DNA from 3 places in the Paenibacillus sp. FSL R7-0652 genome. Region 1 is predicted to be linked to each of the others. Evidence: riboswitches for the same ligand, from Rfam matches in the RefSeq annotation. Region 1 holds a riboswitch; each other region holds the start of a gene.

What was found. A riboswitch is a leader RNA that binds a small molecule or an ion and turns the genes downstream of it on or off. The one in region 1 is predicted to bind cobalamin.
Region 2: another riboswitch for cobalamin. It lies ahead of nikB (nickel ABC transporter permease); the one in region 1 lies ahead of MKY97_RS07085 (ABC transporter substrate-binding protein).
Region 3: another riboswitch for cobalamin. It lies ahead of cobJ (precorrin-3B C(17)-methyltransferase); the one in region 1 lies ahead of MKY97_RS07085 (ABC transporter substrate-binding protein).

What each region holds. Positions count from the first base shown of each region.
Region 1 is NZ_CP152001.1:1,593,570-1,603,946, reverse strand. Features, by position in the region: gene cobT (nicotinate-nucleotide--dimethylbenzimidazole phosphoribosyltransferase) at 1-626, opposite strand, end outside; gene MKY97_RS07095 (ABC transporter ATP-binding protein) at 672-1,586, opposite strand; gene MKY97_RS07090 (iron ABC transporter permease) at 1,583-2,629, opposite strand; gene MKY97_RS07085 (ABC transporter substrate-binding protein) at 2,626-3,621, opposite strand; cobalamin riboswitch at 4,074-4,203, opposite strand; gene MKY97_RS07080 (histidine phosphatase family protein) at 4,382-5,095, opposite strand; gene cbiB (adenosylcobinamide-phosphate synthase CbiB) at 5,089-6,066, opposite strand; gene MKY97_RS07070 (adenosylcobinamide amidohydrolase) at 6,111-6,896, opposite strand; gene cobD (threonine-phosphate decarboxylase CobD) at 6,893-8,083, opposite strand; gene MKY97_RS07060 (lipoate--protein ligase) at 8,346-9,350, shown strand; gene MKY97_RS07055 (Cof-type HAD-IIB family hydrolase) at 9,773-10,377, shown strand, end outside.
Region 2 is NZ_CP152001.1:308,202-318,578, reverse strand. Features, by position in the region: gene csaA (chaperone CsaA) at 1-203, shown strand, start outside; gene MKY97_RS01440 (dipeptide/oligopeptide/nickel ABC transporter ATP-binding protein) at 300-1,139, opposite strand; gene MKY97_RS01435 (ABC transporter ATP-binding protein) at 1,129-1,947, opposite strand; gene MKY97_RS01430 (ABC transporter substrate-binding protein) at 1,947-3,551, opposite strand; gene nikC (nickel transporter permease) at 3,570-4,406, opposite strand; gene nikB (nickel ABC transporter permease) at 4,407-5,345, opposite strand; cobalamin riboswitch at 5,503-5,698, opposite strand; gene MKY97_RS01415 (AraC family transcriptional regulator) at 5,799-6,635, opposite strand; gene MKY97_RS01410 (alpha-glucosidase/alpha-galactosidase) at 6,860-8,158, shown strand; gene MKY97_RS01405 (response regulator) at 8,315-9,016, opposite strand; gene MKY97_RS01400 (ATP-binding protein) at 9,017-10,377, opposite strand, start outside.
Region 3 is NZ_CP152001.1:6,125,005-6,135,381, forward strand. Features, by position in the region: gene cbiE (precorrin-6y C5,15-methyltransferase (decarboxylating) subunit CbiE) at 1-1,077, opposite strand, end outside; gene MKY97_RS26700 (cobalt-precorrin-5B (C(1))-methyltransferase) at 1,040-2,194, opposite strand; gene MKY97_RS26705 (precorrin-8X methylmutase) at 2,828-3,475, opposite strand; gene cobK (precorrin-6A reductase) at 3,602-4,384, opposite strand; gene MKY97_RS26715 (sirohydrochlorin chelatase) at 4,381-5,613, opposite strand; gene cobJ (precorrin-3B C(17)-methyltransferase) at 6,007-7,941, opposite strand; cobalamin riboswitch at 8,317-8,506, opposite strand; gene MKY97_RS26725 (uroporphyrinogen-III synthase) at 8,764-9,597, opposite strand; gene MKY97_RS26730 (endospore germination permease) at 9,729-10,377, opposite strand, start outside.

The sequences.
Region 1 (10,377 bases):
TCCAACCCTGTCCCTCTCCCTACAGCAGCAGCGGGTTCAGTCCCTGTGAGCGCACTCATCACTGCAGCGCTCGCAGTGGTATTGCCAATTCCCATCTCTCCAGTCACAAACAGCTGTGTGCCTTTTGCCACCTCTTCCGCAACCACATCCACGCCTGCAAGAATGGCCTGAATCGCCTCATCCCGGGTCATTGCTGCCTCTTGGGCCATATTGGCAGTGCCTTTACGAATTTTGCGAGAGAGCAGGTCTGCGTGTTCAAGGTCAGCATTTACACCAATATCGACACAGATGACTTCTGCTCTGGCGTGACGTGCAAGCACATTAACGGCAGCGCCTCCCGCCAGAAAGTTCATGACCATCTGAGGAGTAACTTCGGCTGGAAAAGCACTTATCCCTTCTGCCACCACACCGTGATCCGCAGCCATCACGACAACCGCTCTGCGATCAAAGCGCGGACGCACACTGCCTGTCATACCCGCCAGTCGAATGACAAGGTCCTCCAGTTTGCCAAGACTGCCTGGCGGTTTCGTCAGCACATCTACATGAGCAGACGTTTCCGCTGCAATGTTTTGGTCAGGAGGTGCAATTTTGTTCAATAGCTGTCCCAACACCTGTTCATTCTTCATACAACGAGCACTTCCTTTTTTAAAATAGAGGTTCTCCTGCCTTATTTAAAGCGTATCCCGCCGCAGCAGCAGTTGAGGTACGGCATGATCCGGATGGGACACCATCGCAGGTTTAACGCGAAAAATCTCTTCTATCTGCTCCCCCGTCATCAAGCTTCGAGGAGCACCCATCCCTGCTATTTCGCCTTCTCTCAAAGCCAGAATCTGATCGCAGAACAAGGCAGCCAGATTTAGATCATGCAGTACGGCAGCAATGGTAATACAGCTCTTCTGCCGCCATGCAGCTAATAACTCCATGAATTGTAATTGATATTTGATGTCCAGAAATGTGGTGGGTTCGTCCAGCAGCAGCAGACGCGGCTCTTGTGCCATAACCTTGGCCAGCGCTACCCGCTGCCTCTGCCCACCGCTTAGGGAATCCAGCGGCCGCTCCGCTAGTTCCATCAGTCCCAGTTCTTCAAGCACCCGGTCCACAACTCGGGCCCCATCTGCCGATTCCCTGCCCAGCCAGTTCTGGTAGGGGTATCGCCCCATCTCTACGACATCACGCACAGAATAGGAAATTGCCGGCAGACCATCCTGCTGCAGAACCGCGATCATACGTGACAGATCCTTGCGGCTGTACGAAGTGATATCTTGGCCGTCAATACGGATCTGACCTTCACTTAGCGATTCCGTTCCAGCTATAAGCTGGAGCAGTGTCGACTTTCCGCTTCCGTTCGGGCCGACAACTCCCCACCATTCTCCTTCTTTAATCTGCCAGTCTACATCATGTAAGGCCCGATGATCACCGTACTTTTTGCCAGCACCTGTAACCGATACCCATGTTTTTGTTTTACCGACAGTCTTTCCGTTATCCCCGGTTAAAGCACGCTGTGCATTACTGCTTAAATCCGATTGAGACAACAACCCCGGAGACGGTTGTTGGCCTTGTTGATTGTGCTTCCACCCTTTACTCACGGGACCATCCCCTTCCGCAGCTTCTTGTTCCGGTGCAGCAGATAAGCGAAGAACGGAGCACCTACAAAAGCCGTCACGACACCCAACGGTATCTCGGTTGGTGCCAGCAGAGAGCGGGCAATCGTGTCCGCCCATACCATAAAGATCGCACCGCCAATTGCAGATAGCGGCACCAGCAGTCGGTAGTCCGGCCCTACCAGCAGCCGAAGCATATGCGGAATGACCAGTCCAACGAAGCCAATGACGCCGGAGACGGAGACTGCCCCGGCTGTGAGCAGCGTACCCACAGCAAGTACAGACAGCTTGAGTCTGTCCACGCCAACCCCGATATGTGCCGCCTGACGTTCACCCAGCGCCAGTACATTTAGGGAACGTGCACGGCTCCACAGAAAGATCAGACCCAGCAGGAAATACGGGAAAAGGATGGCCGTATACGACCACCCGCGCAGTGCCAGACTTCCCATCGTCCAGTATATAATTTCATTGATTGTCTGCTTGGACATGGTCGACAGGAAGGAAACGACCGCACCCAGAAAGCTCTGCATAACAACACCTGCCAGAATCAGGCTGTGTGTCGGTATTTTGCGTCCTTCACGAGCCAGCGTCATGACGAACCACAGCGTCATGGCCCCGGTCAGAAAAGCAACCAGCGGCAGCGTCCAGATTCCGATCAGGGCATACTGCAGTCCGAAGAAAATCAGGAAAGCCGCCCCCACCGAAGCTCCTGAGGATACCCCTAGTGTAAAAGGATCTGCCAGCGGATTGCGCAGCACTCCTTGAAAGCCCGCGCCTGCAATGGCCAGCGAAGCTCCAACGAGCACCGCAAGCAGCACACGTGGAAAGCGCACCTTCCAGATAATCTGTTCGGCAGCCCTGCTCCAATCAGGTGTGATCCAGTCGCCCACCCACGGCATTTTGTGAATGAGAATACCGGCAATGTCCCGGATGGGCAGCGCCACCGAACCAATGCCCGTGCAGATGAGCACGGTAAGCATCAGCAGCCCTATACCTATCGTTCCGTACAGGATCAGCTTTTTGCTCATTTGAACAGATCAGGATAGATCGCTTTGGCTACTTCTTTTAATCCTTGAGTTACACGTGGGCCCGGACGGCTCAGCAAGTTGGCATCCAATCCGACCACATTATTGTTTTTTACGGCTGTGATTTGATCCCAGCCGCTGCGCGATTTGATAATCTGATCCAGCGTTTTGGAGTTTTCGTCAATTACATCGTTTGCGTATAGAATAACATCCGGATTAGCGGCGATTACATTTTCCTCGTTAATCTGATACCAGCTCTCTTTGTCCGCAGCAATATTGGTGCCTCCAGCTGTCGTGATCAGTTCATCCATGAACTCACCTTTACCTACGGTCCAGCCTGGAGAGAACTCAACATATACTTTCTTTTTCTCTTCCGGCTTCACGGCTTTGACCGCTTCTGTTACGTTCGTTACATCCTGCTTCATCTGTGTGATCAGTTTCTGAGCCTGCTCCTGATGATCTGTAATTTTACCAAACGTTTCGATATTGTTCATTACATCGTCGATGGATTTAGGATCGGTTTTGAAAATGGTGATCCCCAAATCACGCAGCTTTTTCACTGCATCTTCACTCAACGAAATACCTCCGAATACGATATCCGCATCAGCGGCAATAACCGACTCTTCATTGGGTTTGTTAATCCCGCCCATTTTCGCTTTTGCTTTCGCCGCTTCCGGGTAGTCATCGTAATCCGATACCCCTATAATCTGCTCGTCCAGGCCAAGCGCAAACAATGACTCCGTTTCAGCCGGAGATACCGAGACAATTTTGGATGGTGCCTTTTCAAAAGTAAAAGACTCACCTGTTGCATCGGTAACCGTCAGCGGATATTGTGTTTTCAAATCGGTTTGCGTTTGTTCCTGTGACTGCTCTTGTGCAGGCTGCTGTGTGCTGCCCGCTCCTTCTTTGGTTGCTGCATTACCGCATCCGGCGAGCGCCAGTGCCAGCATCGCTGCGCTCAACAGTGACGTGAGTGCTTTCCAGTTCTTAATCATTAATTTAAACTCCCCTTCTCTATCTGTACTATTGTTGTTACATAATACCTCAATCTTAATGCTCTACCCCATCTTGGTGTGTTCCGATGAAACGAAAATGAAGATGTGTACACGTTTAACGGAGAGTGCAGAACCAATTTGGAGAAACGAAGTGCTCGCCTGCAGCTTTCTGTAAGAAAGCTGCATCGAAAGCATACGCCTATCACCGGATTTTTCCCTTTGAATAAGGGAATCAAAAAAATCTAGGGATAATAACAATCGGAAAATGGTACTGCACTCGGAGTGGCCCCGTGTAACATACTATTTTTCATCACATCGTGTACAACAAGAAAAATCCCTAATCCTCACATAAGGATCAGGGATGACGTCTCGCATATGGCAGTCTGTATATGTGCAGCAGGAAGCGCTCACGCACAGAATGGCCCGAAACGTTGTCCTTTCCTCGAAGGAACACCGGCTTGTACGTCCAGGGCTGGTAATCTGACTTACAGGATGGCTCCTGTTTCACAGTGGCGGGACCGTGCTGGATTTACACCAGCTTCCCCATTTACCCTTGTGCACATCATGACTTGTCTTTGCTCATCATGAACATCTGCTTCACACGCGGGACCCTTGGTCGTTAATGATGGTTAATCCATGTGACCGATAGATGCAGTTAGCTCCGCACGAATCACATCAGCTCAGGCCTTGCAGCCTATCACACCAATATGCTCGTACCGAGTCACACTTCTGTTGTGATTATAGGGTATATTGCACCGCCTTACAAGCCGATAGACGGAAAATTCACACGGCTGCCAAGCCAGCGGTTCCCCTGCTTTTCAATGTATACCTGAATCGCCTGTCCCGGGATCACATGTGTATCCCAGAATCCAACACCTTCAATAAGACGGGACAGCATGTAACGGATGACTCCGCCATGTGTCACAATCAATGTTCTATGTGAAGTCCGGCCTGACCAGATATGTTCATGCAGAAAAGAATCTATTCGTCCCGCGAATGACGGCCATGCTTCCCCTTCAGGCGGCGCAACCTCCTGCGGTTGATCGATCCAGCGCCGGTAGAGCGGATTATGCTGCAGCTGCTCGTAGGTCAAACCTTCCCATTGTCCAAAATCATTCTCGCGCAGGCGCGCATCCAACTTTGCCTGTGCAGCAGCCTGAGGCGCGGTGTACGCCAAGGTCTGACGACAGCGAAGAAGGTCACTGCAGTATACGGCGTCCCATGTAAGATTGCGGCACTGCCGGCTTAGCAGAGCCAGCTCTTCTTGAGCACCCGGCAGCAGACCAATGTCGGTATGCCCCAGGTATCTTTTTTCCACATTCCACTGGGTTGTTCCATGACGGATCAGTACAATGCTCCGCTTTGACGAAGACTGTTTTGATCCAAACTGTTCTAACTCACCGTGCTGCGATCCATTCTGTTCTGATTCACTAGAGTCTGGATCACTTTGCTCCTGCCCTTCTTTAATTACCACAATAGCGCACCTCCTATTAACCACACACCCATGGTTGCTAAGAAACAAAGGCCCACAAAAGCGCCAGCTGACCAAAACATTAGCCTTGTCGTTCGTACAATATCTTCGGCCTCCATCGGCCGCGCAGCCTCGCCCATATAAGCACGAAACGAGGCAATACCGTGATACACGTTATGTCCGCCCAGCCGAATGCCAAGTGCTCCGGCCACTGCCGATTCGGGAAAACCGCTATTGGGACTGGGATGCAGCCTCGCATCACGGGCAACCATGCGTGCTGCACCTCGGGCATCCAGCCTGAGCACCCGTGCGCCTACAATTAACAGTGCGGCGGTTACGCGCGCAGGAATCCAGTTTGCCCAATCATCCAGACGGGCAGAGGCCCAGCCAAGATGCAGATATTTTTCGTTTTTATAACCAACCATGGAGTCCAGCGTATTGACAGCCCGGTAAGCCATAGCCAGCGGAGCGCCGCCAATGAGCGCATAGAACAGAGGGGACACGATGGCATCAACAATATTTTCCGCGACCGTCTCCACCGTTCCCCGGACCACCTCGGGCTCGTCCAGATGTGCGGTATCACGTCCAACAATCATGCTCAGGGAACGCCGTGCGGCAGGCCAATCCTGCTGTTTCAGATGACGATATACTTCCATTCCTGCGTCTCTTAAACCTTTGGAAGCAATCGTGGTGGCGATCAGAACGATTTCGGCTGCAGCCGCTAAAAGGGGATGAATCTTACCAAGCAGCAGCAAAAGACCCCAGGTGACGGCAAAAGAACCACCTGCAATCAAGATCGGGAACAAGATTCCGGCTTTTTTCAGACCTGCATCTGTGTTCACACGTAATCGAATTACACGCTCCAGAGCCGAGATGGCTTTCCCCATACCGATAACCGGATGCGGAATCCAGCGCGGGTCTCCAATGCATCGGTCTAGTATATACGCCAGAATGATAACCCAAGCCCCCCCCATGCCAATCCAGAACGAGGAAGCCCATAGATGTTCCAATTCCAATGTCATTGCCGTCCTACCCTCTCTTTCCACTGCAGTCCAGCCTGAAGACTTTCGGTCACTGTGTCATACACCAGTCTGCCGATGACCGCCCCCAAAGCCGTTGCTGTACCCGCGTAAGTGTGAAGCGGCTGGATATCGTCCCCGTTCTGACGAACAGCAAGCACAATGGCATCCGTTGTTGTACCTGTGGCAGGCAGTCCGTTCTCCGAATCGGCAATGCCTGCATCCGCAAGCGCTGCAGCTTTGGCCTCCACTGCCGTCTGAACCGCATTGACCATTGCTCCCGAAGTCATCCGGCCGTTGAACCAGAGCATGATATTAATTGTGCCAGGGATATATGGAGCTCTGTTTTGGGTTTGCCCATGGATATCAAAAACAGTTCTCTCCGAACCTGCACGTGCAGCATTCGATACTCCGGCAGTTGTACAGCACAGCAGCCCGAATTCCGAACTCGTAAATTCCTGAATGGAGGTATGCTCCAGCCTAACAGCTGTTAATAATCCGGCACATTGATCGGCCTGTTCCTGCCATTCACGCAGCGCCTGAGCGATATCACGGGGTGGATCATCACAGCGGTAGTGTTTGTCCACATAAATGTTAAAGACGCGATTCAATTCAAGCATCCCGCCGCCATATACTGCGCTGGACAGTGCAGAAGCAGAATGCGGAATCTGTGCTTTGATATGCCGTTCATGCGCAGAGATGTGCAGCCCAGGCCAGGAAGAGGATACATAGACGTTCTCGCCTATTTTTCCATGTGTAAAATAGTTATAAAACGGGAGTGTCATGACCGCTTTCCTCCCTTTCCTTTTTCGGAATGCTGCTTATGGCTCTGCTGACCTGCCTGATCAGAAGATGCCAGACACGCGTCCTGATCCTTGCTCCGCTCAAGCACACTTCCCAACACGTCAAGCAGTCTGTCATTGGCCTGGGCACCTTTGACCGCGAAGCGTACATGTCCTGCACCAAGCCCCGGATACATGGCACAGCTGCGAATCAAAATGCCTCGCTTCCCCAATGCTTCCTGGATGGAAGCCGCCGTCCATGGTTCTGGCACACGCGCCAGAATAAAATTTGCCTCACCCGGCGTTACGCTGCACCCATACATCTCCAGCGATGTAATTAATCGTGCCCGTTCACGCGTAATATGCGATATCGTTTCCTGTTCAAAACGTTCGCCGCTGCGCAGGCAGGCTTCTCCTGCAATTAATGCCAGTCCATTCACACTCCAAGTCACCTGTTTCTCCGTCATCGCCTGTATGTATGCTGCACTCCCCAAGGCATATCCGAGTCGCAGTCCGGGAATAGCGTAGAACTTGGTCATGGAGCGGATAATAATCACATTCGGGTATTTATCCAGATGCGGAGCAAGAGACTGCCGCCGGGAAACTGGAATAAAATCAATAAAGGCTTCGTCAATAACGAGTACCGTATCCTTCTCTTCAGCTTTGCGGGCAAGTCTGTGAAGCACTTCCACCGGATACTGCACACCGTTTGGATTGTTCGGCTGTCCAAGGAAAAGCAGGTCTACCTTCTCCATCAACTGTTCGATATCTTCGGTTCTCGCCTGCCAATTCAATTCTTCCCGGCCTGCTGCATGGATGACCTCCGCACCGAATTGCCGCGCCAAAGTGCTGTACTCCGAAAAGCCCGGTTCCACCGTTCCTACTCTGCGTGGAGCAAGTGCCAGCAGAATCAGAGCCATGCTTTCGGCAGCTCCATTGGCTACGGAAATCTGCTTCTTCGTTACCCCCAAACGCTCACTCAACAGTGCTTTGAATGCCCGATGGCCCGGATCAGGATAACGAAGCACGGAGTGCAGACCTTGCTGCAGTGCTTCGAGCACCTCTCTAGGCGGTCCTAGCGGGTTAATATTGGCGCTGTAATCGAGGAAATCTGCCGCACTGCCTCCAAATCGCGAAGCAGCCGTCTCCACATCTCCGCCATGTCCGAATACTTCGATATAACCGGTCATTCTTCCGTCATCCTCTCTGTCTGTTCTTTTTATTATGGATGGCACATGAGGGACGGGTCAATGCTGTATTACTTTTCAATATCATATACCTGGAAAGGGAGGCTTCAAAATAAAGGGCATCACGTGTTTTCTTTGTGTCCCAACGACAATTCGTTTACAATAGAAGAGGAATTTCAGGAACTTCGGTTTTCTGATTCATGGATACAAGCATCACTACATAAGGGGCTTCGCGCCTCTCACATACATTAATGGAGGAATGACCATGCTGTTTGTAGACAACCAGGGCATTACAGATCCTTCTGTAAACCTCGCGATTGAGGAATACATTCTGAAGCATCTGCCGATGGAGGATGACAGCTACCTGCTGTTTTACATCAACCGTCCGTCCATCATCATTGGCAAGCACCAAAATACGATTGAAGAAATTAATATCGAATACGTTCAGGATAACGGTGTGCAGGTGGTACGCCGTCTTTCCGGGGGCGGCGCAGTGTATCACGATCTGGGCAACCTGAACTTCAGTTTCATCACTGCGGATGACGGTCAATCCTTCCATAACTTCCGCAAGTTCACCCAGCCTGTGGTTGAAGCGCTGCACGAACTTGGCGTCAATGCCGAGTTGACCGGACGCAATGATCTGCAAGTCGGCGAAAAGAAAATTTCGGGCAACGCCCAATTTGCTACCCGCGGACGCATGTTCAGTCACGGCACGCTGATGTTTGATCTGAATCTGGAGCATGTTCAGGCATCCTTGAACGTCAATCCCGAGAAATTCAAATCCAAGAGCACCAAGTCGGTACGCAGCCGGGTTGCCAACATTCGTGATCTGATTGACACCAATCTGACGATTGAAGAGTTCCGTGATGAGCTGCTGCGTCATATTTTCCGCATGGAGCCGCAGGACGTTCCTCAGTACAAGCTGACCGAGAAGGACTGGGACAAAATCAAGGAAATCTCGGCCGAGCGTTATAACAACTGGGACTGGAACTACGGTCTGTCACCAGAAAGCAATGTGAAGCACACCCGCAAATTCCCGGTCGGCATCATTGATCTGCGCATGAACATCAAGGATGGACGCATCGAAGATATTAAAATTTTCGGCGATTTCTTCGGTGTTGGTGATGTGGCAGATATCGAGGACATGCTGCGCGGCAAGCGTTACGATGAGACTGAAGTGCGTTCAGCACTGGAAGGTCTGAATGTGAAGCATTACTTTGGCAACCTGGAGCTGGAAGACTTTATCGGCCTTGTTTTCCTGGAAGAATAACAAAGAAAATATGACATTTAGATGGGTATAGATGGTTTGAACGAATTTTCGATTACACATTTAACGGAAAAGGCAGAACTATTCGTTTACACAATAACGGAGAAGACAGAAAAAAACCGGAGAAGCAAAGCGTTCGCCTGAAAGCTTTCTGCAAGAAAGCTGCATCGGAAGCATACGCTTATCACCGGATTTTCCCCTTTAACAAAAGGGAATCAAAAAATCGGGGGATAACAGCGATCGGAAGGTTATTCTGTCTTCGGAGTGACCGCGTAAATCACCGGTGGTTCAACTTTTAAGTTCTAATAAAAATCCGGTGATGATTAGAGCGATCATAAGATGAATCTACATTTGGAGTGACTCGTGTAATCTATTTATTTCGTTCAATGATATAGAAGCAGATAAAAAAAGGAGAGAAACATCACATGACTTACAAACTCATTGCCATCGACATCGATGACACTCTGATTAACGACAACAAGGAAGTTACACCGGCTACACAAACAGCTCTGGAACAAGCGGTAGCCCATGGAGTTGTTGTTACCCTTGCTACAGGACGCGCTTATGCCTCCGCGCAGGCACTTGCACGTCAAACCAAGCTGAACGTACCGATCATTACGTATCAGGGCGCTTTGGTGAAAAACCTGCTTGATGAAAAAGTGCTTTATGAGCGCTATGTACCGCAGGAGGCTTCCCGCAAACTGTTTGACTACTGTCTGGAGAAAAATCTGCACCTGCAAACGTACATCGACGACAAGCTGTATGCTCGTGAAGAAAACCAGAAACTGCTTGACTATGCCAAGCTGAACGGCACGCAATATTACATCGAGTCTGACTTCATCAAAGTCATCGAACAACCAACACCTAAACTGCTGATCATCGACGAGCCGGACTATCTGGATCAAGTGGCTGTAGAGCTTCGTGAGCTGCTTGGACCAGAAGTGCACATTACCAAATCCAAGCCGTACTTCCTCGAAATTATGCATAAGGAAGGTACGAAAGGCCACGCCCTGACGTTCCTGGCTGAGCA
Region 2 (10,377 bases), 1.3 Mb from region 1:
AGCGTTCCAGTGCCCAGATTACCGAGCGATATACACCTCACATGATGATTGGCAAACAGGTCGTGGCTGTCGTTAATTTCCCGCCAAGACGAATTGCCGGCTTCCTCTCCGAAGTCCTTGTGCTGGGCGGTGTACCCCGCGAAGGCGATGTCGTCCTGCTTTCCCCGAATCATCCGCTGCCGAACGGAACACCCGTTGCCTGACTATTATGAAACATGCCGTAAACGAAATAGTTATCTGGAGTGAATGAATTTGCCTGATCCACTCACTCCAGATAACCCTGTTTACGTATAATGAACTTAGATGCTCTCCGCCAGAACCACCACACGTTCTCGCTTCTGCATTTCATCCTTCAGCTTTCGTAAGGACAACGCCGAAGACATCAGACTTCTCGTGTAGGAATGATTCGCCGAACTGCTCAACCTTGCGCTGTCCAAAACCTCCACTACTTTCCCTTGATGCATGACTGCAATGCGATCACTTACCTGCTGCACCACAGCAAGATCATGTGATATAAAGATGGAAGAAACTGCTGTCTCCCTGCGCAGCTCCATGAGCAGATCCAGAATCTGCTGCTGGATCGAAACGTCCAGTGCAGAGGTAGCCTCGTCAAAAATAATAATCTCGGGCCTTACACCAATTGCACGGGCGATCACAGCCCGCTGCTGCTGCCCGCCGCTTAATTCATGCGGGTATTTATCCGCATCGGATGCAGATAACCCGACTCGTTCCAAGAGCTTGCGTGTTTCCTGAACGGCCTGCGGGCCTTTCATTAATTTATAATTCAAGAGAGGTTCACAGATGAACATGCCTATCTTCATACGTGGGTTAAAGATCATCGACGGCTCCTGAAAGACCATCTGAATTTGTTTACGCATCCGGCGCAGCTTCTCACCTCTCAAACGGGTGATCTCCTGCTGACGATACCAAATCTCTCCTGAATTCACATGCTCCAGCTGCGTCACGCATTTGGCCAAGGAGCTTTTGCCGCTCCCGCTCTGCCCGACAATGCCCAGACATTCCCCGGGATACACTGCCAGATTCACGTTTTGCAATGCCTGAACAGCCTGCTGTCCTTTCAATTCGTACGTTTTGCAAACGCTGTTCAATCTCAGAATCGGTGATTTGTCATCGGTCATGTACATTCCCCTCCAGTTCGGGTACAGCCTGCAGCAGCTTGCGCGTATACGCATGGACCGGATTCGATATGACATGCAGCGTTTCATCCAGTTCCACCAATCTGCCGTCTAACATCACACCGATGCGGTCTGCCATATGGGCTGCAACAGCAATGTTATGTGTCACCAGTATCATGCTTGTTCCCTTTTCAATACAAAGCTTCTTTAATTGCTTCATGACTTCATTTTGAGTCGTAACATCCAGCGCACTTGTCGGTTCATCCGCCAGCAGCAGTTCCGGCTCCAGCGCAGCAGCCATCGCAATCGCTACCCGCTGCTTCATACCACCACTGAGCTGCGAAGCATATGAACGCATGACTTGTTCTGGATTATCCAGCCCCACATGGGCAAGCGTGCGGACAGCCAGGGCCTGAGCCTCTTTCCGGGACATTGGAAGATGGGCACGAATTGCCTCTACGTACTGACTCCCGATGCTTCGAATCGGATTCAGATAGGAACCCGTATCCTGAAATACCGTCGCAATTCGTTTCCCGCGCATCCCCTGCCAATGCTGCTGTGAGCCGCGCAGCAGCACCCGATCCCCGAAAGTAATCTCTCCTTCCTTGTACTGCCCGCCCACAGGCAGTAGGCCCAGTAAAGCCCGAATCAGGGTGGACTTCCCGCTGCCGCTTTCACCTACAATACCTATGATCTCTCCCTGCCTCATGGAAAACGATACTTCCCGCAAAGACGGAGCCGCTTCCTTGTAGCTCACAGACAGATTTTTCACTTCAAGAAGAGATGCTGTTACTGCACGCGGCGGCATCATCACTGCTCAACCTTGATATTGCGATCCAGCAGATAAAAGTCGATCGGGTACATCGCCGCGCCCTTGACATTGCTTTTGCTGACAATATTAATCGGTGTGTATGTCAAAAACATATAAGCGGCATCGTCCAAAATCAGCTGCTGGGCTTCTGCTGCTAGAGCATATCTCTTCTCCACATCAAACTCTGAGTGAAGTCGCTCAATGAGCTGATCCAACTTCGGATTGCTGTATCCACCCACATTCCACTCCGCACCTGTCTTGAAATAAAAGTCTAGAATATACTGCGGATCACCCGTGATGCCTGTGTTAATGCTCGTTAGGGCTAAATCATAATTTCCGCTCTTCTGATGATCGGTAAGATCCTCATATGAGGTCAGCTCCAGACCAACGCCAATCTCTTTCAGCTGAGACTGCATCGCAGCCGCCACAACGGAATCTGATTCGTACGCTGCATTGAGAATGAGCTGCAGCGACAGCTTTTCCCCATCTTTTTCCCGTATACTGTCTCCATCCGTATCCTTATATCCAGCTTCATCCAGCAATTGTTTGGCCTTATCCGGCTCATAATTGTATCCTCTGAGCTTGTCGTACCCAAAAGGCAAAGCAGATGTAAATGGTCCTTTGGCTGCTTGTCCACCTACCAGTGTATTCGCATACATCTCGCGATCGATTCCGTAAGAGATCGCACGGCGAACCTTCGGATCACTCAGCAGCGGATGGCTGGTGTTAAACCATACAAACTGAGTACGAAGACTGGGTATTTCATCAATAGTGTATTGTGATGTGTCCTGAAAAAGAGACATATTGCTGCGTCCTATATTACTTGCTGCATCAATCTCGCCTGATTGAAGTGCCAGTGCACGTGTGCTGTCATCCTTGATGTATTTCAGCGTCATCGTGTCCAGATCGGCCGCACCGCCCCAGTACCCATCGTATTTTTTAACCTGAATCTCCTGGTCAGGTGTATATCCTGTAACCATGAACGGCCCGGTGGCTATCGGCGCACTTTTGAATTTCGATGTATCTGCACTCGTATCCACAATAATGAAAAGCGGCTCAGCAATATTGCCCAGCAGTGAGGCATCCGGCTGCGTTGTTTTGATCGTCAGATCCTGACCTTTGGCAGCCATTGATGCAATCGGCAGTGTCGATTGACCTCTCTCGTTCAGCGAGATGGATCGTTCGATTGATTTTTTCACCGCATCCGCAGTCACCGGATTGCCATTATGAAATGTTACCCCGTCACGAATATGAAAATGCCAGGTCGTATCGTCAACCCGATCCAACTTGTCTGCGAGTTTGGGCACCATCTTCATGTGTTCATCAAACTGAATCAGCGTCTCTCCTATTGCAGCCCGTGTCAGCGTCCAGCCGTTCCACTCTTCCGCAGGGTCCAGGCTGCTGCCCAGCCAGAACAAGGCAATATTTAGATGAGACTTCTTCCCTGCAGCACCTGAGATGCTCGCATCTGTATCTGATGATTTTTCCGCAGCATTCGATGATGTCGAAGCCGATGAATTTTTGCCGCTGCCGCAAGCGGTGAGCACCAGAATGACCATCATAGACATAAGAGCAAACAGCCACTTTCGTTGAACATTCCTCATCCTTCACAATCCCTTCAGTTAACCTGTATTTTTTTTGGGATCGAGCACATCTCGCAGACTGTCTCCCAGCAAATTAAAAATGATAACCGTACTGAATATCGCAACCCCCGGATAAATTAACAACCATGGCGCGGTCTGCAGATACCTTCTGCCTTCATTTAACATTGCTCCCCACTCCGGGTCGGGCGGCTGTGCACCAAGTCCCAGGAAAGAAAGTCCCGAGATGGACAGCATCATGCCGCCCACGTCCATCATCGCCATCACGATCAGGGGAGGCAGCATGTTAGGCAGGATCGTTCTGCCAATGATCTGAATCTTACGCGCACCGCTGAAAGCGGCAGCGGTGACGAATTCTTTTTGCTGAAGAGAAATGACCAAGCTTCGGGCCATGCGTGCGTACTTTGCCCACCAGACCACCGAGAGTGCCGCTACAGTATTTAACAATCCTGGGCCCAACATGCCTACCACGGCAATTGCAAAAATCAATCCCGGAAACGCCATCAATGTATCACACAGCCGCATAAGCACCGTGTCCACCACTCCCCGGACAAAACCTGCAATTACACCAACCACTGCACCCAAACTGAAGACGATCCCAATCATCACAAACGTAAGCAGCAGTGAAGTCCTTGCTCCATACAGAAGTCGAGACAGGACACATCTTCCGAGCTGATCCGTCCCAAGTGGATATTCGGGGCTGGACGGCTGCAGCACTTTGGCAAAATTCGTGGCGAGTGGATCATGCGGAGCCAGCAGTGGGGCAATCAGAGCCAGAATGATCCAGCTCCCGGCCAGAGACAGCACAAATACAAAGCTGCGGCGTTGTGTCAGCCATGCTCGAATTGCTGCGCTCATCTAAATGTCCACATCCAATCGAATGCGCGGATCACGCAGATGTGTCCATAGATCAACAAGCAGATTCAGCGTAACGTAGATGATCGCCATCCAGATCACATATCCCTGTATCAAAGGATAGTCTCGTGTAAAAATCGCATCCACTGCCATCTGTCCCACTCCCGGCCATACGAATAAACTTTCGACTATGGCTGCTCCGCCGAGCAGTGCACCTGTTGTCATACCCAGAAGGGTCACTATCGGCAGCAGTGAATTCGGCAAAATATGGCGCCATATGATGATTGACTCCTTCACACCTCTTGCCCTCGCCCCCATGACGTAATTCTGACTGGTCTCCTCCAGCATCGCTGCACGAATCTGCCGACTGTACTGCGCAATCAGCGGAATGGCCAGCGTGACCGCAGGCAGGATCAGACTGTTCCAGCCGGAACTGCCCATGACGGGCAGCAGCTTCAGCTGCACCCCAAACACCAGCATCAGAAGCATACCCAGCCAGAAGCTTGGCATGGACAAACCGGCAAAGGAAAATAGACGAATCATATAATCCAGCCATTGATTTCGCCGTACAGCCGAGATGATTCCCAACGGAAAAGAGATCAAAATTACCAAAAGCATGGCACTTCCCGTTAAACGGAGTGTTGCCGGAAGACGCGCCAACAGCACCTCCATTACCGGACGGTCATACTTATATGACGTACCAAAGTCTCCGGTGACAACCTGCGCAAGCCACGTTCCATACCGAACCAGAAACGGCTTGTCCAATCCCAGTTCCACTCTCACTTGTCTGACCAACTCATCCGAAGGTGTGATTCCAGTGGACATCAGCATCAGTCTGGCCGGATCGCCAGGGGAAAGATAGGTTAATAGAAATGTCAGGAAGGTAATGCCAAACAGAACGGCAACCAGTTGTAATAATCGTTTAACGATATATCTGCCCAATGAAAAACGTCCTTCCCGATGTATTGCGCATATCTTTACGTCCATTCAACCCAAAAAGACGCCCTTCTCCGTTACACGGAATGAGGACGTCTTAAATAAACAGATTTTCAGAAAAAATCATGCTCTTTAAACACCTTCCTATCTCCCGTAGGGTACTGCTGTGTTTGTCAAACCTGGCAGGTCTCCTGGCTTCAGCATCATCACCATAGCAGCTCCTTCCCGATCTTCCCAAGATCAGTGGATATGCTGCCTGACTCCTCTGTTACAGTGGCGGGACCGCGCCGGCATCACACCGGACTTCCCTTTTAAGCTTCTGTCCAAGCGGACAGAGCACCAAGTTCCACGTATTTAATTCAGCTTAAGGCTGTTATCTGCTGCACTTCTGTATCAGTATAGCGGCATACGGAATAATGTTCAAAACTTTTCTTTCAATATTGAAATTGATAAATGCGGCTAATCTCGCACTCGCGAACCCTTCGGCGATATGCCTGTCACACGTTTGAACATTTTGGAAAAGAGCAGCGGGTCGGTGTATCCAACGGAGTGGGCTACTTCACTCACGGACAGCATCGGGTTGCGCAGCAGCTCCGCTGCACGATTCATGCGATACTCCAGGAAAAAGGCCTGCAGTGACTTGCCATATCGCTCTTTGAACAATCCTGATAAATAGGTTCGATCCAGCCCGACAGCCTGTGCGATATCCAGAATTGAGGTGCGCTGGCTGTACCTGTTCTCCATAAACTGCACAGCCTGCCGAATATAAGTTTCTTTAGGCGAAAGAAGCGGGCTTTCTTCCTCTTTAATCGGTGCAGATGCAATTAACGCTGCCATAAGTCGGTATAACAAACTTTGATGCATCACATCTCCTCCTGGAAGTTGGCTCGTTCCCGCTCGAAGCATTTCATCATACAGCGCTGCCATGATATTCGGTTCATGAGCAGTAAACACCGGATGGGCCTCGCTTAACTGTGCACGCTGCATAAAGGCTTTTGCCTGTACACCTCTGAAGCCAAACCATGAATATGTCCATGGCTCCTCTGCATCGGCCTCATAATGGATAACTGTGTCGGGTAATATGAGAAATCCTTGGCCCTCACTCAGATGATATTTCCGATCATCCATATACAGCGTGCCATGGCCCTCATGAATGTAATGCACAATATAGGAATCACGTACCCCCGGTCCCCAATAATGGGCAGGATCACATGCCTCCCATCCATAAAATAATAAGACCAGCTCCATCTGTGTCCAGCCCGCAGAAACGACATTCATTTCAATTTTCCGGCTCATGTTAACCTCCTTTCGACGTTGATGATCAACTATCATAAATGAAACCTGAATAGTCCTCACTTGTAATAACACTAAATTATAACAGGTGAAAAACGCAAATTATTCATGAAAACGAAAACATAAATGGGATTATGCCATGTTTGGGAGGGGTTGAACCATAGTGATATGAGCCTGTTCGGCCTATAGTTGGGGTACAACATTTTTTCGGGAAGGATGAACATGGGATGAATAAAATTACGTTTCTTGGTGCGGGCAGCACCGTTTTTGTTAAAAATGTATTAGGTGATGTCATGATGACGGAGGCTCTGCAGGATTTTGAACTGGCCTTGTTTGATATTGACGCCGAGCGTCTCGGCGACTCCGAGCGCTTGTTAACCAGCTTGGCCCAATCGCTGGGCAGCCGCTGTTCCGTGAAGACATATCATGACCGCAAGGAAGCGCTGCGCGGAGCCAAATATGTAATTAATGCAATTCAAGTCGGCGGGTATGACCCGTGTACGATCACCGATTTTGAAATTCCGAAGAAATACGGCCTGCGTCAAACGATTGCCGATACCCTCGGCATTGGCGGCATCTTCCGCAACCTGCGCACCATCCCGGTGATGCTGGACTTCGCCAAGGATATGCAGGAAGTATGCCCGGATGCCTGGTTCCTGAACTATACGAATCCGATGGCTGTGCTTACTAATGTTATGAACGTGCATGGCGGGATCAAAACGGTAGGACTGTGCCACAGTGTGCAGGTCTGCGTACCCCATCTCTTCGATGCGCTGGGGATCGATCAGACAGGTGTTATCGCCAAGATTGCTGGTATTAACCATATGGCATGGCTGCTGGAGGTTACAAAAGATGGACAGGATCTCTATCCTGAGATCAAACGACTTGCGAGACAAAAGCAGCAGGAAACCCATGACGATATGGTACGTTATGAGCTGATGCACCGTTTTGGTTACTACGTAACCGAGTCCTCCGAGCATAACGCGGAGTATCACCCGTACTTTATCAAACGTAACTACCCGGAACTGATCGAACGCTTCAACATTCCGCTGGATGAGTATCCACGCCGCTGTGTAAACCAGATTGCCGAATGGAAGGAGATGCGGGAGAAGCTGTTCGCAAGCGAAAATATTCAGCATACCCGCAGCCGCGAATATGCCTCGCACATTATGGAAGCCATGGAGACAGATCGACCGTACAAGATCGGCGGAAATGTCATGAATAACGGACTCATCACTAATCTGCCGCGTGAAGCATGTGTCGAAGTTCCTTGTCTGGTTGATGGTTCCGGTATCAGCCCAACATACATTGGCGACCTGCCGCCGCAGCTGGCAGCACTGAACCGCACCAACATCAACACGCAACTGCTCACCATTGAAGCCGCAATGACAGGCAAAAAGGAGCATATCTATCACGCGGCTATGCTTGATCCGCATACTGCTGCCGAGCTGTCCATGGACGACATTGTGGCCATGTGCGACGATTTAATTGAAGCCCACGGCGACTGGCTGCCCAAATTCTCATAATATAAAAATCGAGCACTGTTCCTTTAGAATGTTAAAGGGACGGTGCTCTTTGAATTTATTTTAAGAAGACCATGAACTTTTTCGCCGTACTTTACCGAGATCCCTGAAACGTATACATCGCACCGTACTGTCCTCCCTGAAACTTGTAACATACTGCTACTCCGCAAACAGCAGAAAACGATATCCGATGCCTGGTTCTGTCTGGATATAGATTGGGCGGGTGGGGTCTTCTTTTAACTTTTTACGCAAATGGCCCACATAAATCCGCAGATAGTGACTGTCTGATTCATGATGGTGTGCACCCCATACCTGCTGCAAAAGCTGACGCTGGGTAATAATTTTACCCGCATTGGAGGCAAGCACCTTCAGCATCTCATATTCCGTCGGCGTTAACTTGATCTGCTCTCCATCCAGCTCAACCTGTCTGAGAGCCAAATCAATTACCAATGGACCAAAGCGCAGAACCGGTTCATCGGTTGTTTTGGCCACATGCCGCAGCGCCACCCGGATTCGGGCCACCAGTTCACCCATGCCAAACGGCTTGGTCACATAATCATCTGCGCCACCATCCAGTGCAGCAATTTTATCCGCTTCCTGATCCTTCGCTGTAAGCACAATGATCGGCACCTGTGACCATTCCCTTATCCGGCGAAGTACGTCCATGCCGGACATTCCTGGTAAACCGAGATCGAGTATGATCAAATCAGGATGCATGATGCTTGCCTGCATAATTCCGTTCTCCCCATCAGCACACTCGTAATGCTCATACTGGTGAGCCTGAAGAGTCACTTTTAACAGTTTGCGAATCTGCGGCTCATCGTCAATCACCAGAATACGAGCTCCTGATGCGTCGTTCATCTATTCTCCAACCTCTCCTTGCCCTGAACAGGAACACGGCAATTCTTCTGTTCCCTCAGGCAGTTCTATACGTATTCTCGTTCCCCCATCCGGATTTGCCTCAGCTTGAATTGTACCTCCGTGAACTTCCACGATACCTTTGCAGATGGCAAGCCCCAATCCGGTTCCCGTAATATGCTGCGTGGATGGAGAACGATAAAACTTATCGAAAATGCGAGCGCGCTCCGGCTCCGGAATGCCGATACCCTGGTCATCTACGATGAAGGTCAGGGAAGCTTGATTTCTTTCCTTCTTAACCTGAATAGTAACCCTGCTCTCATCGGGTGAATACTTAACCGCGTTGCTTACGATGTTTACAAGCACCTGTTCCAAGAGCACTTCATCTCCGTAATAAAATACAGGTTCCTCCGGCAACTGCACCGCAATCTCACGATGAAGGCTGAATTCCCTCACCTTCATCAGTACAATGCTGATCATATCCCCTACGTCACACCATTTGCGATTCAACTGCAGCATGCCGCTCTCCAGCCGTACCATCCCCAGCAGGTTGGTCACCAGACGATTCATACGCAGTGCGCCATCGCGGATGTTGCCAGTCAATTCTTTTCGGTCCTCTGCTGTAAAAAGGTGGTCATTCTCAATAAGTCCAGTGGCCGAGCCGATAATGGCGGTTAAAGGTGTGCGCAGTTCGTGGGAGACGGAATCCAGCAGTGCAGTTCGAATACGCTCGGATTCGGCGGTAACCTGGGCGAGGCGAGCCTCCTCAGCCAGCTTCATCCGAGCGATAGCACCTGCTGCAAGGCTTCCGCAGGCATCCAGCAGCAGATGCTGCTCCTGCTGTTTCTCCGTCCCGCCAGCGGTCATGTCTGCGGCAAGCACACCGTGAATGCGATCCTCTGTCCGAAGCGGAATGTACAGGCCGGAGGACTCCCCGAGTTTGGTCGATCCTCTGCCCGCAGTCTGTCCGTGTTTAAACACCCAATCCGCGATAGCCAGCTCCGAGGGACGGGTTCCCCAGATACTCTTCTCTGTACCTTGACCAGATGCATAGTTCATCCCAAGCTTTAGTTCACCCTGCTGATCCGGCAGATAAATGGCTGCCGGACTTCCTATCATAAGGGATATCTGGCGAGTCATGTTATCCAGCAGGGTATCGAGATCCGTAATTGCAGTGATCTGACGGCTCAAATCATACAAGGCATTCGTTACTGCTTCCCGTGATTTAACCCTCTCCAGCTGATGCCGCAGCCGGCCTGCAAGACTTGCCGTCATAACAGCAACTGCCAGATATACTGCGAACGAGATCAGATACTGCAAATCTTCCACAGTAAAACTGAGGTAAGGTGGAACAAAAAAGAAAT
Region 3 (10,377 bases), 2.1 Mb from region 1:
CACGATGCGTCCCTCAGGGCGCAGGCGGGACGCACATAGGGCGATCAGCTGCGCGAGTTCACCGCCGCTGCCGCCAATGAACACCGCATCGGGATCCGGCAGTTCGTCCAGCCCCGCTGGTGCTTTGGCATGAAGGACGGTAAAATCCGTCCGGAATTTGATGCGGTTGGCCTCGATGTTCACGAGGTCACCTTCGTTCTTTTCGATGGCGAAGACCTGCCCCCGCGGCGCCAGCCGGGTGCACTCCACCGCCACCGAACCTGAGCCTGCGCCGATATCCCACACGATGCTGTCCTCGCCCAGGTTCAGCTCGGATAAGCTGAACGCGCGGACTTCACGCTTGGTGATGAGGCCCTTTTCGGGTTTGCGCTGATGGAATTCCTCATCGGCAAACCCGAAGCCTTTGCGCGGCGCCGGTGCATCCTTGCGGCGCAGCAAAATGACGACGTTCAGCGGGCTGCACTCAGCCGCTGCCAGCTCGTCCAGGGTGTAATGGCGGGCACGCTCATCTGCCGCGCCCAGGTTTTCTGCAGCGTAGGCATCATACTCGGTCATGCCGAACTGCTGCAGGTATGCCCCGATCGCAGCGGGGCTGTTATGCTCGTCCGTGAGCAGCGCGATTTTGGCTTTGCCATCGATGCGCTGGGCGAGGCCTTTGAGCGGGCGGCCGTGCACGCTTTCGAGCACGGCGTCATGCCAGCTCTCGCCAAGCCTTGCGAACGCCAGCTGCAGCGAACTGAGATTAGGCCGGATGTCCAGCTGATCCGGGCCGAGTTTACGTGCGAAATACCCGGCGATGCCGTAAAACAGCGGGTCTCCCGAGGCAAGCACAACGATGTTGTGCGAGTCCCGCAGCGCTTTTATTTTCATAACGAGGTCGTTCAAACTGCTCTTAATCACCAGCTTCTCTCCCGCAAACGCCGGGAAAAATTGCAGCAGGCGCTCGCCTCCTACCAGCACATCTGCCTCCTGAATGAGATTCAGGCTGTCTGCCGTAAGTCCGGCTGCACCCTCTTCGCCCACGCCAATAATGCGGATGTTACGATTCTTTGCTCCAGTTGTTGTGTTCGAGTTCACTGATTTCCGCCCTCCCCAGTTCCATTCCTTTCATAGTGACAAGCACCACTTCCACCGTTACGCCGCCGCCCGCATGTTCCAAACAGTGCTGACAGGCGTACAGGCATAACTTCTCAAAATAAGGCAAGTATCCCGCTTCGGTCATCATATCCGCCACCTGAGTCGCCGTGTTGGCTTCCTCGATCGCTTGCGCCAGTTCATCGCCAGCCCCGGTCTCGCGAGCCACGGACGCAAGAAATCCAAAATCCACCGGCGCACTTTTGGAATGCACCATCATGACCCCTTGCGCGACTTTGGCAAATTTACCCGGCATCCCGACCAGACTGATGCGTTTCATGCCGAGCCGTTTCCCGTGTTTGATCGCAAAGCCAACAAAGTCACCCATTTGAATAAAGGCTTCCTCCGGCAGTTCAGGCATCATTTTCATGGCATACTTCTCACTGCTGCCGCCTGTTGTCAGCACAATGTGCTGACACCCCGAAGCCTGCGCAACGGAAATGGCCTGCACCACACTGGCTTTGTATGCCGAAGTAGAGAACGGAACGACCACGCCTCGTGTGCCCAAAATGGAGATGCCTCCAAGAATGCCAAGCCGTGCATTGAGCGTTTTCTTCGCAATCTCTTCGCCGTCCGGTACGCTGATCACCACCCGCACCCCTCTGGCAGTACCATGTTCAGTCAGGACCTGAGTCACCGCTTCGGTAATCATACGGCGCGGCACGGGATTGATCGCCGCTTCGCCTACAGGCACGGGAAGACCGGGCTTCGTGACGCGACCCACACCGATGCCTCCATCCAGCTCCACCCCCGGCTCGTCCTTCCAGGACACATGTGCGATGATCTTCGCCAAATGGGTAGCGTCCGGGTCGTCCCCGGCATCTTTGATCGTGGCACAGGTTGCCGTGCCGTCCGCCATCAGTCCCTGCTCGATCAGCTCGAACGAGTGGTCAAAGCCGGCGGGCAAGGAAACCACGGCTTGCACAGGGATATGTCCCGTTAACAGGAGCTGCGTTGCTCCTTTAGCAACCGCTGTCGCACACGCCCCCGTCGTAAAGCCGGAACGCATCGGTTTGTCGGGGTCTGGTACTTCTCCGCTTTTCATGCGCTTCTTTTCCATGGCTTTGAACCTCCCGTCCTTTGATTTGCTTGTTTGTTCGTGCGCTTATATTTACTGATGGTTCATGTTGATTGTTGATTATGGATTGATGGTTAGTCTTGTATGAATTGTTGGTTAATCAATTTCTCGGTGTACTCAGCAAATATGACGCTAGTAACTGGGCGCTAACCATTGGAAATTATTAGAAGTTGCTGGACTAGACCTATACCTACTAATGGCACGCACGCAAACCATCTCAGTTACATAAGATCCGCCCATGCCACAAGTACGCGCTAACGATCACAGATGACGTTATTTGGACTAATTTGACCTCGCTGGATTTCTAACGATCTCAGGAGACGCTATTTCACCAATAATGGGTCATTTTCGGCACTTCTGGACGAGTTTCAGCCAAATAACGTCCCTCAGGATCGTTACAATTTCAAAAGGCTGATTTTACGCAAAATAAGCTTCCTGGTGATCGTTAGAAGTTGCTGGACTTTAACAGATTCGGACATAGCCCTTCGTGAAGACTATTCCAGTTCTCATTAGGATTCGGCACGGCTCGCTAACCAGACTTAAATCAGATCAGTTAGATTTCTTTCGACCTCACTGGTCGATCGAGGCAAACCTCCTTATTACTCCCACACAGATCTATGCCTTCACAGCCATCAACGAGATCGCGTTAAGGGCAGCCACAACGATTGTACTGCCGCCTTTGCGGCCGATGTTGGTGATGAACGGAATGTCCAGCTTGCGCAGCTCGTCCTTCGACTCGGCAGCGGATACAAAACCTACCGGCATGCCGATAATCAGCCCTGGCTTGGCCTCGCCCTCTTTAACAAGACGAATCAGCTCCAGCAGCGCGGTGGGTGCGTTACCGATGGCGTAGATGCCCCCCTCATACATTTGGGTTGCTTTGCGCGTCGAGATGATGGCACGAGTGGTGTTGAGACGTTTCGCCTCTTCCATCACGTCCGGGTCGGAAATATGCACATGCACATCGCCGCCAAATCCGCGAATACGGTCCTTGCTCACACCCGCCTGAATCATCTGCACGTCAGCAATAACCGATTGGCCTGCGCGCAGCGCGGTGATACCTGCCTGGATCGCGTCAGGGTGAAATACCATGCTGCGGCCCAGCTCGAAATCAGCCGAAGCGTGAATGACACGCTGTACGACTGGGTACTGCTCATCGGTAAACGGGTGCTCGCCCAGTTCCTCCGTAATCATTTCAAAACTTTTACCCTCAATCTCCTGCGGCTGCACGGTCAGCGGTTTAAACTCCGTTTTGAAGTCCATCGACTCAATCACTCCTTGTCAAATATTGATTTGAAACACGGCCTGAAATAAATTACGAAACGAACATTACATCCGAGTCTGCTGCTTTCTATCAGGCACTTCAAAGCTGCACTATTCAAATTAGGCCTATCGGAGAAATGACTGCCTCAGCATCTCGTTCAGCTCGTTTAGTATACCGTCATAGTGATCAAATACCGTGCCAAACTCCGCCTCTGGACGTGAGATCAGCACAACATGAATCCCCAGTTCCAGTGCAGACTGGATTTTCTCGTCCACGGCCCCGGTTTTGCCGCTTTCCTTGGTAACCATCACCGTTGCTGCATAGTGCTTGTACAGTGCTTCGTTCATTTCTCGGGAAAAGGGTCCCTGCATCGCAATAATATTGCGCTGCTCTACGCCCAGCTCAGCGCATTTCTCCATATTGTCGAGACGGGGGAGCATGCGTGCAACAAGTCGTATATCCGGATCACCGAGCAGGTGCTTGGTGAAGATTTGCAGCGTTTTGCTGCCTGTTGTCAGCATCACGGAACCTTTCAGCTCTTTGGCTTTGAGCGCTGCTTCATCATAAGATGACACGACATGCAGTAGTTCATGGTCATCGTAAACAAGCCCGGTTCGTTCGTAACGAATGTAAGGGATGCCCGCCTGTTTCGCGGCTTCCATAGCATTCGCATGTGCTTCTTCGGCAAAAGGATGACTTGCATCCACAAAGACAGAGGTGTTTTTTTCACGGATCAGCTGCACCATCGCCTCTACCGTCAATCGGCCTGTCCGCACAGACAGTCCGGCTTCTTCCAGACTTTGGGCCGCGCTATCCGTCACAACGGAGGTTAATACGTCATAGCCCTGCTGCCGGATTTGAAGCGCAAGTTCCCGTGCATCACTGGTGCCGCACAACATGAAAATCATGAATGCTTCACCTGCTCTGAAGCCGCTGCGGCCTGTGCGTGAACAGAGGACGTATCTGGCTGTACATGAACGGGCTCCTGCGCTGCCCGCTGCCCGCTGTTCCGGTTGACCTCACGCTCGTGATGTGTGTGGTGCATCTCTCCATCATGGTCATGATGGAAATCAAGCGATGCCTCATGGTGGACGGAACCCTGTTCTGCATGCTCATGTTCGTGGTCGTGACTATGGTCATGGTTGTGATGAGTATGCTCATCATGACTGTGGACATGTTGATCTTCGTGGTGGTGATCGTGATCATGATGGTGATGATCATGTTCATCGTGGTCATGCCCATGGTCGTGGTCGTGATGGTGATGATGGTGTTTGGCCGCTTCAAGTCGGAATTGGCAGTTGTCGCAGTTCGCTGCCACACGCCCGTACAATCCCTCGTGAGCACGCTCCAGCACAAGCTCGACCAACTTTGGATGGAAACCGAAATAACCACCAATTTCGACCTGAATGTCTGGATGTGCAGCTGCAAATTCAGCCGTCATCTCGTCAATGCGTTTAATCAGCACACCGGTAAAGAGGAAGTACGGCATGACAATAATTTTTTTCGCACCAAGCAGCAGGCAGCGCTCCAAGCCATCCGGGAAAGAAGGCTGGGTAACCCCGATAAAACTGCTTTCCGCCCATCTATACGGAAGCTTCTCCCACAGCATACGGGTCATTTTGAAAAAGTCACTGTTCGCATCCGGGTCACTGCTCCCCCGTCCCAACACAAGCACGGCTGTCTCTTCATCCGTTACGCTCAACGCAGCAGGCGGAGCGGCTACTGCAGCTGCTGTATCTGTTTCACCTTCACCTTGAGCTGCAGCCCGCACAGGCTGTGCCTCCTGCAGGCGAGTTTGCATAATCTGCACCACTTTTTCATGTACGCCAATCGGGCGTCCGTATATAAACTGCACCTGAGGATAACGTGCTTTGGCACGGTCAATGGCATTCGGAATGTCAATCTTGGCATGACCGGCTGCAAACAAAATGATCGGCACCAGTACAACACGCGTCGCACCTCTGTCTACACAAGCTGTCACACCATCAGCAATACTCGGTCTCGTTAACTCCAGAAAACAGGTCTCCACCAGCGTGTTCTCTGGTGCCTGCTCGGCAACCCCACGCGCAAACTCCTTTAACTCACGGTTTCCCTCAGGATCACGGCTCCCGTGTCCCACCAACAAAATGGCATCCATCTTCTTATCTCCTCCGCTGTCCGATCCACAGATCAGATTTTTCATGTAACCATCATCTATCAACATCAACCACACGCTAACCATCTCACTTACTTAATGCCTACTACGCTCACAACTCGGCGCTAACGATCCCAGATAACGTTATTTGGAGTAATTTATACTCGCTGGAATTCTAACGATCTCAGGAGACGTTATTTCACCAAAATGATGCCTTTTACACCAACTTGGGCTGGGTTTTAATGAAATAGCGTTCCTACGGATCGTTACATTTTCAAACATGCCCTTTTCCGCGATATAAGGCTTCTGAGAATCGTTAGCGCTATAGGCCGCGATTCAGTCTGATCAAGGATCGGCAGCGCGTTTGATCGACCTGTATCATCTATCTTCGTTCACTTAATCTCCGCATACCGGATTCACTTCGACGGTGACTGGTGCATCCACATGGCGGAAGCCCTGAATAACCCCTACACGTTTGAAAAACTTGTGAAAGCGCTCGTTCGGATGGCCCTTTGCCTTGTACTCCGCCACGATGCGTTCTACGATGCCGCCAATTTCATCACCGGGAATACCCTCGGCTACAGGTTGGGCCGGATGTGCGTTGCGCCCAAACTTTTTGCCGCCAAGGAACAGATCGTATCCGCCTTTGCGGTAAACGATACCAATATCCTCCAGCACCGCGCCGTAACAAGCCATACCGCAACCGTTCAGCGCTACACTGGTTTCCTTCGGAGCAGATAATCCGCCAATCACGTCCTGAAGATGGTTAGCCATCGGAACGGCATCATCTTTCTCCAGATTGCAGAAATCACAGGCTTTGACCTTGATGACATCACCGATGGGAACAACGATAAAATTCGCTGCACGCAGCTGCTCCACCAGCGCATCCGGTTCAAACGTCGGCACCCTCAGAATGATCTGGTGCTCCGGCGTATACTCCAGCTCGCCGTCCTCGCTTGCGCACTGCGCCAGCAGGGCCATCTGGACGGCGGTGAACTTTTTGTTGCCCACGCCGGGCGCTACGCCGACCTCGAAGAGCGGCGCCTTGCGTCCCGGCACGGGCCGAGCTGGGGTGCCAACCGCTGCAGCGCCGTCAGCGCGATGCGCCGCCACGGCCGCCGGGCCTGACGCCGCCGCGTCCAGCCAGCGGCCTGCCGCTTCGCCCCCGAGCGCACCGCCTGCCGCGAGCCGCGTCAGCGCCTCGGCAGCAAGCTCGGCAGCGCCGGCACGCGGCGCAGCAGCAGCGGCGCGCGGTGCGGCTTCTGCCGCCGCGGGCACGGACCGCGATGCGGCAAGCACGGCGGTGCCGGCACCGCGCGCCGGGCTTGCTGCAGGCGGGGTCGCCGCCCATGCACCAGCGGGCGGCTGCCCTTGCGGAGCCGTGCCCGCTCCGGCGCGCGCGCCGTGCAGGGCTGGCTCCGCCGTTAGCGCGGCCTGCGCATCGCGGGCCGCGCTATCGCCCGCTGCCTCGCCGGAGGCGGCAGCGCGGGCTTCTTGTGCGCCGAGCGACCATGGCTCGGCTTCGGTGCGCAGCCGCTCATGAGGTCTGAGCGGCTGTTCCGCGGAGTTCAGCGTATACTTCCGCTGATATCCGCGCGGAGTGACCATGAGTCCTTCGTACATCATGGTTGAGGAATTGCCGATAATTACGGTAGTCAACATACCGATATCGTGATGCAGCATATCTTCCAGTGTCGTCAGGACCACATCCTGACGTTCCCGATACGCACTTTTGACCAGACCCACCGGTGTCTTGGGATCACGGTAACGAAGCAGCATCTCCTGCGTCTCCACAATCTGGCGTGTACGGCGTCCACTGCGGGGATTGTACAGAGCAATGACAAAATCAGCCGCTGCTGCCGCTTCAACCCGGCGAATAATCGTATCCCATGGTGTCAAATGGTCGCTGAGACTGATCGTACACGCATCGTGCATTACGGGTGCACCCAGCAGGGAAGCGCAGGACTGAACAGCTGACACGCCGGGAATAACCTCAACGGCTACGCCTGTGTCCGGCTTCCAGCCCTGCTCCATCAGAACCTCGTAGACAAGTCCAGCCATGCCGTATACCCCTGCATCTCCACTGGAGATTACGGCCACAATGTTACCTGCTTCCGCCTGTCTCACCGCTTCCTGTGCCCGGCTGACTTCCTCGGTCATGCCCGTACGTACAATGGCTTGTCCATTCAGCAGTGGGCGAATCAGATCCACATAAGTGTTGTATCCGATAATAACCTCGCTTTCCTGCAGTGCATCCAGTGCCCGTTTCGTTATATGCTCCATCGCACCCGGGCCGAACCCGATAATCAGCAGTTTGCCTTGCTTTTGCATATCTCTTCCTCCCTCATTCCACTCGTCACGCGGTTTACATCTCAGCCTATTTATCTAAAATGTTAACTTTATTGATAAGAACTTCCTCTCTTGATTACAGGCAGCAAGTTCCCCGTGATATGCGGTATTCCTGACTTCATGCTGATGGTACTCCTCATTTTTCGCCTGATCCTGAAGCTGTTTGCTGTCCGAAAAACAAAAAAATCTCATCCTGTTCACGGATGAGATACGCATGTACTTAAACTCAGGAAACGAACGCATGAATCCCCAAAAAAGGAGGTACACACGACCAAAACAGCCCATATAAGGCCTTTCAGGACAAACTGATGTTTGTCCCTTTCCGAATTTATCGTACACCACTCCTTTCCGCGAAGGGTTTGGTGACACATGCAAGGTAGGTCTCCTGGCTTTGGATCATCAGCTTTCTTTTCTGTCTTCCCCGTTTTCCGAGTGACGTTTATTGAAAAGCGCTTCACCATTACAGTGGCGGGACCGCTCGGGACTTGCACCCGATTCCCTGTTACCTCTTGCTTTACGCAAGAGCACCTTGCTGCTTTCATATTGATTTCATCATACCATCGGTCAGGAAAAAATGTCCACGATAATGAATATTGTCCATATCTTGATTTTCGGATAAAAATGAAAAAAGATCCTGATCCGCCAAACGGACCAGAACCTTTATGTATCCTGTATAACAAGCTTCTGTTTTTTCCTGCAGCGTTAACTCTCCACGCGTTTACGTTTTCTTCATCCAGTGATCTGACGTGCCTTCCTGCCTCCGTATACGCTGCTGCTCTCAACTCATTCCCGCCAGAGCTCCCTCTAAGACTCCCCCCGGACACCAACCGGATTAGCAGCAAAATAACGCCCCAGTTCAACAATAAGTGCACCCATCTTCTCTTCCTCCGGTACAACGAGTGCTTCAATGCCTTCCTCACGCATCGCATTTGCGGTCACTTTACCGACGGAAGCCGGAACTACACCTTCCCTGAAGGCCTTCAGCATCTGCTCCAGCTTTCCTTGAGAAGCGGCATATTCCGTTAAAAATCGAACTTGCGGACCACTTGTAAAAGCTACGGCATGCAGCTCATGCCGAAGGACTTCATCCAAAAGCTGCTTCAACGCAGCTTCTTCCGGTGGTACGTGACGATAAGGCAGCACTTGGCGTACGACGGCTCCCTGCTCTTCCAGCCAGTGGACCAGCTTGGGGGCCGTTTCTCCGTGCAGCTGCAGCATCACCTTTTTACCTGAGAGATCATGCGAGCCGAATTCACGAATCAATCCGTCCGTACTGCCATCATCGTCTCGTACCAAAGGTGTTAACTTCAGCTTCCGAAGTGCATTTACCGTTTTGTATCCTCTGGCTGCGACATTCGATTCAGACAGCACATTCCGAAACTGCCCGGCCACATCCATATCCTCCGCCATGTCAAACAAGGCATCCAGTCCCATACCGGTTGTAAACACAGCCCAATCCGGCGGATTGGAAATCCAGGAGACCAATCCATCCCTGATGCTGCGGTCATCCAGAAATACCGTTCCTTGTGCAGGACGCACAAGAGGGACTCCACCCATTTTTTCTACTAATAAAGACATCTCTTTGGACTTTCGCGGTCCGGTTAATGCTACTCTTACCCCTGCCAAATGCTGCGCCATACCTGTCCCCTCCGTTCAAATCAGCCGAATGTTCATCAGTCTGACTACAGTATACAGGCTGCTTGTACGGAGGGAAACCATATCTGCTTTCATTCCGGGCTCTTGGCTATAACGATTTTTTATAGTTTTCATCAGGAAGGCTGCAGATTACCGCCACCATGTGATGTTTTCCCCTTCTTTTCCCCGGACTTTTCTTCAGAGTGATCCGGTTCAGCGTGTGCCTGCTGCTTCTCATCCTCTTTGCGCTGTTTGTCTCTGGACGCACGTTCTTCGGACCCGGAATCCGGGACATGCTGTGCATCCTTCTTGCGCGGACGAAGGAAAAGAAACAATACAATTGGGAATAACACCTCGAACACGATCGCAATCCACGTCCACTCTCGAGTAAAGCGATTGAGCTGAACCGCATTGCGGAAAAACCAAAAGGCACATACAAAACCCAGCAGCGCAATCGGTCCAGTTAATACTTTACCAGACACCTTCGGAATCATTCGTTTTAATCCCCAGCATACAAAATACAGGTCAAATGCAATCTTGGTAATAATACAAGGCAGCGTTGCGGCAGCAAGCGCCAGATCAAACCGATCCAGGAAGTCACTGATCTGCAGCTGTCTTGCCAGCTCATACGATGGATATACAAGTCTTGAAGCAATGGGTACACCGATTGAAGCAATCGTTTCTACAACAATCAGCATCAGCAGCAATCCCGTAACAATAGTACCCGAAAGAATTGACTTCACGCGAAAGTCACTACCTCTTACCACAAAAGGCAGGGCAATC